DNA from 4 places in the Pseudoalteromonas sp. Bsw20308 genome. Region 3 is predicted to be linked to each of the others. Evidence: predicted binding sites of a transcription regulator. Region 3 holds the regulator's gene; each other region holds the start of a gene.
What was found. The regulator sigma-54, encoded in region 3, starts transcription at its own class of promoters, with help from an activator protein. The targets are predictions, from matches to a motif close to GTTGGCACGNNNNTNGNNT.
Positions count from the first base shown of each region.

Region 1: D172_RS05205 (EF-hand domain-containing protein) is a predicted target of sigma-54. The motif match lies at 973-991, and genes of this name have one in related genera.
Region 2: D172_RS17955 (amidase family protein) is a predicted target of sigma-54. The motif match lies at 1,466-1,484, and genes of this name have one in related genera.
Region 4: fliE (flagellar hook-basal body complex protein FliE) is a predicted target of sigma-54. The motif match lies at 1,339-1,357, and genes of this name have one in related genera.

Region 1 covers NZ_CP013138.1:1,212,367-1,214,574, reverse strand. Annotated here, with positions in the region: gene D172_RS05215 (FG-GAP repeat domain-containing protein) at 1-105, shown strand, start outside; gene D172_RS05210 (hypothetical protein) at 194-637, opposite strand; gene D172_RS05205 (EF-hand domain-containing protein) at 650-925, opposite strand; gene D172_RS05200 (PA4780 family RIO1-like protein kinase) at 1,224-2,081, shown strand; gene D172_RS05195 (response regulator) at 2,110-2,208, opposite strand, start outside.
Region 2 covers NZ_CP013139.1:153,094-155,301, forward strand. Annotated here, with positions in the region: gene D172_RS17950 (gamma-glutamyltransferase family protein) at 1-97, opposite strand, end outside; gene D172_RS17955 (amidase family protein) at 94-1,299, opposite strand; gene D172_RS17960 (putative 4-hydroxy-4-methyl-2-oxoglutarate aldolase) at 1,637-2,119, opposite strand; gene D172_RS17965 (TetR/AcrR family transcriptional regulator) at 2,123-2,208, opposite strand, start outside.
Region 3 covers NZ_CP013138.1:801,928-804,135, forward strand. Annotated here, with positions in the region: gene hpf (ribosome hibernation promoting factor) at 1-213, opposite strand, end outside; gene D172_RS03410 (RNA polymerase factor sigma-54) at 240-1,739, opposite strand; gene lptB (LPS export ABC transporter ATP-binding protein) at 1,809-2,208, opposite strand, start outside.
Region 4 covers NZ_CP013138.1:3,043,459-3,045,666, forward strand. Annotated here, with positions in the region: gene fliF (flagellar basal-body MS-ring/collar protein FliF) at 1-944, opposite strand, end outside; gene fliE (flagellar hook-basal body complex protein FliE) at 965-1,297, opposite strand; gene D172_RS13450 (sigma-54-dependent transcriptional regulator) at 1,453-2,208, opposite strand, start outside.

The DNA of each region.
Region 1 (2,208 bases), 410 kb from region 3:
AAAGATATTCTGTTAGTTGATATAAACCAAGATGGTAAAAAAGATTTTGTATTTAAATTTACCGAAGAAGATGGCACCAGCAAAATAGAAACACGGTTAAATTAAGCCAATAAAAAAGCCCAACAGAATTAACCGTTGGGCTTTGGACTTAAGACTTTCGAGTAACAGTCAGCTTTACTCTAAGTAATAATACCTAAGCAGTTACATTTAGCAGCGAATCGCCTTCACTTAAACCAAATTTCTCTTGCACTGATGCAAGAATTGATTCTTTATCTTCATCAGACAACTGGTTTGAATACTCAGTTAAGAGCTCATCTAAATAGCTGACTACTTCGTCTGTATCGACTGATTCTAATGAGTTTTGCGGACGCTGGCCTTCTGCCCGTCCTGCATCACCAATACTTTTAGCATCAAATTCAAGTTCGCCCATTAAATCAGCAAGCTCTTTAGTGGGTGCAATACCTTGCTCTTTAAACGCCGCTTGAATACTTTGCGCATCGTCGCTAGTTAAGTTTTCGGCATCAAACTGTGCAAGCGTTTCTTTAATAAAATCACTTTGCTCTGTTGTTAATTTTTCAGCTTGATTACTTTGTTGCGGCACAAAACTCGCAGAGCTGCTGCCAATATTATTAATCATTTTAGTATCCTTTCAACGTTCACGACGAGGTGGTTTATGATCGCTAAGCTCTTGTTCACTGATTTCGCCATTACCATCGGCATCTATAGAATCAAAAATTGTTTGTGCATCGCCGTGCGGTGGTTTTTTAGCACTAAACTCTTCAAAGCTAATTACACCATCACCATCAGTATCAATAGTTGAAAAATCAGGTCTTTCAGGAGGATTGTCACCGCCTCGTGCAGCTACATTAGCTGAAAAAGCAATAGATAATATTGCCACAGTGGCAAGTGTTGAAAAATGCTTCATAGTAATAACCTCGTATTTAAGAATTAAATTAAGATTACGCTTTAAAAACGCAAACAATGTGCAAACAATAGGGAAGTAGTAAATTATTTTGATAAAAAAATTAATTTAAAAAGTTATGGTTGATTGCATTGCAATCAATATATAAGCTAATAAAATAATACGATTAATAACTGACGAGCAGTTGCGTTACTGCCCTTAATTCTCAAAGCTGATATACTGCTTGAGCCAATTAAACAAACAAATACAGAGCACTTTCATAAATAATGATTAATAACCAACCCTACTTAGCAGGCAATCTGTGAAAATACCTAAACGCCTACAACCTCTTGTTGATGATGGCCTTATTGACGAAGTTATAAGCCGACTAATGAGCGGCAAAGAAGCCGATGTATTTATTGTGCGTTGTGGTGAACACATACGCTGTGCAAAAGTGTATAAAGATGCCGTTAAACGTAGCTTTAAAAAAGCGGCACAATACCAAGAAGGCCGAAAAGTACGTGGTGGACGCCAAGCCCGTGCTATGGGCAAACGCTCTAGCTATGGCCGTCAATTAGAAGAAGAGATTTGGCAAAATGCCGAAGTGGATGCGCTATCTCGTTTAGCCGGTGTGGGTGTACGTGTACCTGATACTTACTTTTGTATTGATGGCGTGCTGCTTATGGAGCTCGTGTCGGACGAGGATGGTAACGTAGCTCCTCAACTTGGACATGTCGTTTTTAGTGAAGAGCAAGCGATTGAGCAGCATAAACTCATGATGCATTATATTAAGCTTATGCTTTGCGCAGGTATAATACACGGCGATTTATCTGAATTTAATGTACTTGTAGATAACAACGGCCCTGTAATTATAGATTTACCGCAAGCAGTTAACGCTTCAGCAAATAACAGTGCACAAGCTATGTTTGCACGCGATGTCAATAACATACGCCGCTACTATGGTGAATTTGCGCCAAGCATACTAAAAACTCAATACGCTAAAGAAATGTGGGCATTATTTGAAGAGGCCAATTTAACGCCTAATTCAACGCTTACAGGTGAATTTGAAGACAGCGACGAACTTGCCGATGTAGATTCTATTCTTGATGAAATCCAAGCGGCAGAATATGAAGAGTTTGACCGTTTAGAGCGAATTAAAAATGCTGACGATGATGAGTAGCTCATCGTCATAGCTCACTAATCCCCCCTTACTGCGGGTGCACAAATCGGTAGCCAACCCCATAAACAGACTGAATAACACTTTCAGTTTGTGTCACTTCATCTAGTTTTTTACGCAACTTTTTAAT
Region 2 (2,208 bases), on a different replicon from region 3:
TAGCCTCGGTAGCTGTACCGCCTTGTTTTAGTATATTTATACCCGCCTCAGTGGCCGAAAAATGAGACGCGGTAAATGCAATGTTGTGTGTGGTCATGCCGTTGTGCCTTGTTTAAAGTGTGCAGCTAGGTGCTTAACGCAAGCAAGTAGGCTTTTATCGTTACCGTGGCTCATCATTAATGAAAAACCATACGGATGATCATTTGCTAAATCAGCCAGCGGTAAATGCACTTGCGCTGAGCCACTAAGCCCTGCAATTGCCGAAAGCGTAATAATTTGCATGCGTAAGGCGCTTGTGTCGGCGCCTAATTTAGGTGCGGTTGTGGGGGTGGTTGGCAAAAATAAACAGCTGTTTGTATTTAGGTTTTTAGCTATTAGTGTTTGCCATTGGGTTTGTACTTTTAGTGCTTCTTGTTCTTCTTGATCAGTTAGGGCAAGCGCCATATTAAAACGTGCCGCAATTGCTGGAGCAAACTGGGGAAGTTGCCCCGGCAATTGAAGCCAATCTTTATGCGTTTTTGCGATTGCTCGCCCTTGCAGTACTCTAAAACTATCAGCAAGTTCATTTAATAAGTTGCTGTTAGGTAGTTCAAATTCTTTATGGTGCTTAAAATTAGGCTTGGTTTTTTCAAGCAATTGTTTAAGTGGGGCTTGTAAAGCAGGGTCAACGAGTTCAAATAACGGCTCACAAATAACTAAGGTATCAACGTTATTAATAGCTTGATTTGGTAGCAGTACACTACCTACATCGCTTAATAGCTCGGCGCTTTGGGTAAGCCAACCTATGGTATCAAAAGGCGGAGCCAACGGTATTAGGCCGTCTTTTTCAATCACGTTATGGCTTGGCCTTATGCCATATAAACCACAATAGCTGGCGGGTATTCTAATTGAGCCGCCGGTGTCGGTGCCTAAGCCAATATCAGCTAAGTTTGCAGCAACTGCAGCAGCAGACCCCATACTCGAACCACCGCAAGCATGCCCTTTTAATTTAGGATTTTGCGCAGCGCCGTAATGTATATTATTACCCTCTAAGCTATAAGCTAGCTCGTCAGTATGGGTAAAGCCTATAAAGTTACAACCAGCGGTCATGAGCTTATTAACCGAGCTTGCCGTATTTTGAGCCGGTTTAGCTGTTTTAAACCAGTGTGGGTTGCCTGCGCTGTTACGCTCGCCCTTTACTGCAAATACATCTTTTACAGCTAAGCGATTGTTTGCAAGCACTCCAGAGTGGTTTGTTTGCCACAGGGTAGGACCATGGTCACAAAAAATACCGGTCGTATTATTATTTTTGGTACTCATATCACCACTCGTTATAAAAAATCTGACCAAGCAGTTCAGATTTAGAGTGATTAAAAAGACGGATTAATTTTTATTATTTTTCAGCTCACTGCGTAACATCTTGTTTTTATTTTACAGAGCCTGATCCGCTTTTTAATCGTTTAGCTTATTATATTGTTTAAAACCTAAGCAAGAGGAATGCCATAAATTAAAATCCTGTCCAACTGGTCAGGTTTTATTGGGTTGTATGAGGTTTGTAAATGTGGGCTGTAGAAATAGTGAGATTAAAATGAGCTAAAACAAACCAACTTGGTGCGTAGGTGCACCAAGTTGGTCTCTATTTATATGGTTTTGAGTGCTAAATAAGGGGCGTTTTACTGATGATTAAACCGTTAATATCGGCGTAAACCCAATCGTTAGGTTCAATAGTGGTGCTAAGCATGGTAACAGCTTGGTTTTTATCACCAAAGCCGCGCTTTAAGGTACTACGCGGTGTAGAGCCTAGCGCCATTACAGGTAAGTTCATCGTGGCAAGTATCTCAATATCTCGGCAACAGCCATTTATTATTACGCCTTCCCAGCCATTATTTAGGGCACGCTCAGCCATAATATCGCCTATAAACGCAAAGCGTTTGCTCGCAAACCCGTTTATAACTAACACTTTACCTTTACCATTTTCATGCAATATATCGGCGGCAAAAGAGTTGTCTTCTGGGCAGGTAACGGTAACTACTTTGCCATAAAACGTGGTTTTTTTACCAAAGTGATAAAGGCCGCTGTCTGCTACTTGCACGTTATCGCGATGATCGTCAAATAAATCGGGTGTAGTAAAGGATGTCATGGGTTAAGTCTCACTTTGCTCAGGTATTTTAAGACCAATACCTTTTAAAATTATGTGGGCAATTGATTGCGTAATTTGTGCCACATCGG
Region 3 (2,208 bases):
GTACATATCTTGATGTTCAGTAGAGGCAAATAACTCAGCTCCACTTACATGAATCGTTGCCTCAGCTTTTTGGTTTAATTTTTCTATATCAAGAATGACATGAACATTATTAATATGATCTGAGTGTCTTTCTAGCTTCGCAAATTTGGTATTTACATAATCTCTTAATGAATCAGTTACTTCTACGTGACGACCAGTTAAGTTTAGTTGCATAAGCATTACCCTCTTTGTTTAGCGTCTTAAATCAAACTTTTTCGCTGATTTGACGGTGGAATAGCTAGAGATTCGCGATATTTTGCGATTGTACGTCTCGCTACTTTTATTCCTTGCTCAGCTAATATATCTGCAATTTTACTATCACTCAATGGTTTTGCTGAGTTTTCTGCTGCGATTAATTTTTTAATGAGAGCGCGTATTGCTGTTGATGAGCATTCGCCTCCATTTTCAGTACTTACATGGCTTGAGAAAAAATATTTAAGCTCAAAAATACCGCGAGGTGTATGCATATATTTTTGAGTTGTTACGCGTGAAATAGTTGATTCGTGCATTTCTACCATTTCTGCTACATCATTTAAAACCATTGGTTTCATGGCTTCGGGGCCATGCTCAAAAAAACCTTGTTGTTGCTTAACAATACAATTAGTTACTTTTAATAGTGTATCGTTTCTACTTTCTAAACTTTTAATAAACCATTTAGCTTCTTGTAGATGCGAGCGAATAAACTGGCTATCACCACTTGATTTAACGGTGCGTGACATTGCTGCATATTGGCTGTTGACTCTGATTTTAGGCATGCTATCTGGGTTTAGTTCAACAACCCAGCGACCTTTTATTTTTTTCACCGATACATCAGGAATTACATACTCAGATTCTTCTCTAACTATAGTATCCGCCGGTTTTGGGCTAAGAGTATGTATTAAAGTCATTATTTCTTTAAGCTCTTCTTCTTTGAGCTTTGTTTTTTTCATTAATGTACGATAGTCGCGAGCAGCTAATAGATCAATGTGCTCGGTTAAAATCATTTTTGTTTCATTAATATAGGGTGTTTCTTTATCGTATTGGTTCAGCTGAATACATAAGCATTCTTGTAAACTACGTGCTGCAATACCAACAGGGTCAAACAATTGAATTCGTTTTAAAACAGCTTCTATTTCGTCAAGTTCAACTTCGTTGTCTTCTTCGTTCTCTTGATTAAAACTTTCTAAAATTTCTTCGCAGCTCAGCGTTAAAATACCCGAATCATCTACGGCTTCAACAATCGCAATCGCAATCGCTTCATCGGTAGGACTAAAGGGAGTCAGTTGTAGTTGCCACATTAGGTATTCATGGAGCGTTTCAGTTGAGGAGCCTTGGTATATAGATTCATCTTCAGGCATTGGTCCTGATGATGACGCTGGGGCTGCGCTCATATATTCATCCCAACTAACATCCATAGCCATTTCATCACTTAGCGTATCTTTAGCAAGTGCTTCACCACTGTCTTGCTCATATTCGCTCGGAACATCATCAGCATTTGCGCTAACAGTTACATCGTCGTTATCTGCTTTTTGCTCGTTTTTACCAGCAGAATCTTCGGCGTAATCTTGCTCTTCAACCTCTAATAGGGGGTTGCTGTCGAGTGCTTCTTGTATTTCTTGCTGGAGATCCAATGTACTGAGTTGCAGCAGGCGAATTGCTTGTTGCAGCTGTGGAGTCATTGTAAGTTGCTGGCCCATGCGCAGCTGTAATGATTGCCTCATGTATCTCTAACAATCCTTTTATGTTGTTATAATTAATACTAGCAGATGCTTAAAGACATGGCGTAAATGTTACAGCCTAAATTGTTCGCCTAAATAAACATCACGTACTGTTTTATCGTTTAATACGTGCTCTGGTGTACCAGAAGCAATTAACTCACCATGAGAAACTATGTAGGCTTTTTCGCAAACATCAAGAGTTTCTCTTACATTATGGTCGGTAATTAACACACCAATACCACGATTTTTAAGATGTTCTATTATTTTCTTTATATCTAACACTGAAATAGGGTCAACACCAGCAAAAGGCTCATCAAGCAATATAAATTTAGGATCAGCGGCTAGTGCTCGCGCTATTTCAACTCGGCGACGCTCGCCTCCTGATAATGCCATACCTTGGCTATCACGAATGTGCTGAATACTAAATTCATCTAATAAATTGTTAAGTGTGTCTTCTCTTGCTTGCTTATTT
Region 4 (2,208 bases), 1.7 Mb from region 3:
TCTTCAAATGTGGTTTCACTTCTCACTGCAGGTAAATCTGGATTGTAGCGTTTTTGTGTTTCTTCTATCGCACTAAAGTCCATACTTAAATCAACTTGGGCTGTGTAATTTGCAAGCCCTACGACAGGTATTAGAATGCTGTCTATTTTTTCTAAATATTCTTGTTCTCGTTTACGTTCTAAGTCGTACTCTTTACGAGAACGTGCTGCTAATGAGCTTTGCGAACCTGAATTTAATAAGCGACCATTTTGATCTGTAACAGTCACCCTAGCTGGCTCTAAGCCTTGTACTGCTGAAGCAATCATATCAACAACAGAGTCTATCTCTTCACCATTAAGAGAGCGCCCACGTTTAAGTGTTAACACAACGGTGGCAGATGGCTTTTTCTCTCTGCGCGCAAATACGTTCTCTTTTGGTATCGCAAGCAATACTTTCGCACGAGTAATATTATTAAGCTCTTCTATAGTACGTGCTAATTGCTGCTCTCTACCATGTTTGAGGCGCTCACGTTCAAGACGCTGACTAACCCCAAACCCCATATCTTGCATGATAATATCTGATCCCGAAGTAGGTCCTTGGTCTAACCCTTCGCGAGTCATTAATAATTTTATATTTTGATATTCACTTTCATCAACCGATACGACATTACCATCAAGTTGATATTCTATCTTTTGTGCATCTAAAAAATCGAGGGTTTGAATTAACTCTTCTGTTTGCATTTTACCCAATGGGCGCATATCTGGCTGACGTGCCCAAATAATGATAAAAATGGCAATAGCCAAACAAATAGCCAGAGCTATAACCAGTGTCACTTGGCGTAATACATCTGTACCATTTAAAGCACTTAAATAGCCTGATTTCTGTTCTTGTTGATCATCACTATCACTTTGGTCGATATCACCACTAGCAAGTGCAAGGTCTGTAGATTGGTTAGATTGCGCCACGATAATTCTCCACTACCTAGTTAAACAGGCATGTTCATGATTTCTTTGTAGGCTTCTACAAGTTTATTACGAACCTGTACTGTAGCTTCAAATGCAACCGAAGATTTCTGAGAAGCAATCATCGCCTCAGCAAGCGATACACTTCGGTCACCCATTTCAACTGCTTTTACTTTTTGGCCTGTATCTTGTTGTAACTCATGCACTGTATTTAGCGCATTACTTAGCATATCGCCAAATTGTGCAGTAGAAGTAGACTGCACTTGAGTTGGCAATTTATTAATTTGATTATTACGGCCAGCTTCAAGGGCCATTGATTGCATTTCTTGAAAGACAGCGCTATTTTGAATTTTCATAATTTTTCTCTGACAATGCAGTTAAGCTTATAAAGAGAATAAAGCACAAACCATGCCAGTTAAAAATACAATAAAAACAATTGGTTATAGTTAACTTGTGAGTCAGAGTTTTGACAACCCCAAATTAAATTAATTAAATTTGGGGCTTAGAGGGATTATGCAGGAAGTGAAATACCTAAATCGCGCATTTGCGCTAGCTTATAACGTAATGTTCGAGGGCTAATACCTAATGTTTCTGCTACATCTTTGCGCTTACCTTGACAGCGAGCTAATGTTTCTAAAATAATACTATGCTCTTTGTCTTTAAGTTCATCTTTATAGCTCCCGGTGTCAACCGCAAGTAAATCTTGCTTTGGCTCACCAACCATAGGCATTTTTTCATCGTAATATGCCGTGCTTAAGCTATTTATAGCTTCGTTTGACGTTGCTGTTTCCAATACTTCTGTTGGTGTAATTACAAAATCGCTTGCTACTAAGTTTTCGATAAAAATAGCATGTTCATTTATTGTATTACCACTTCGTAGTATCAGTGCTCGCTGAATTACGTTATCCAGTTCACGAACATTACCAGGCCATGCATGAGCAAGTAGTTTTTGCTCTGCTGCTTTATCTAAGTAGGCCATAGGCTCTTTACTTTTATTTATATGGCGTTCTATTAAATGCTTTGCGAGTATAATTATATCACCAGGGCGCTGGCAAAGAGGTCGCCACATTAATGGAAAAACATTAAGTCGGTAATATAAGTCCTCTCTAAATTGGTTCTTAGCGACCGCTTCTTTTAAGTCACGATTACTCGTTGCTAATACACGAACATCTAGTTGGATTGTCTTACGAGCACCTAAACGCTCTACTTCCCGCTCTTGTAGCACTCGTAGTAGCTTTGCCTGTAATCCTAAATCCATTTCAGTGAT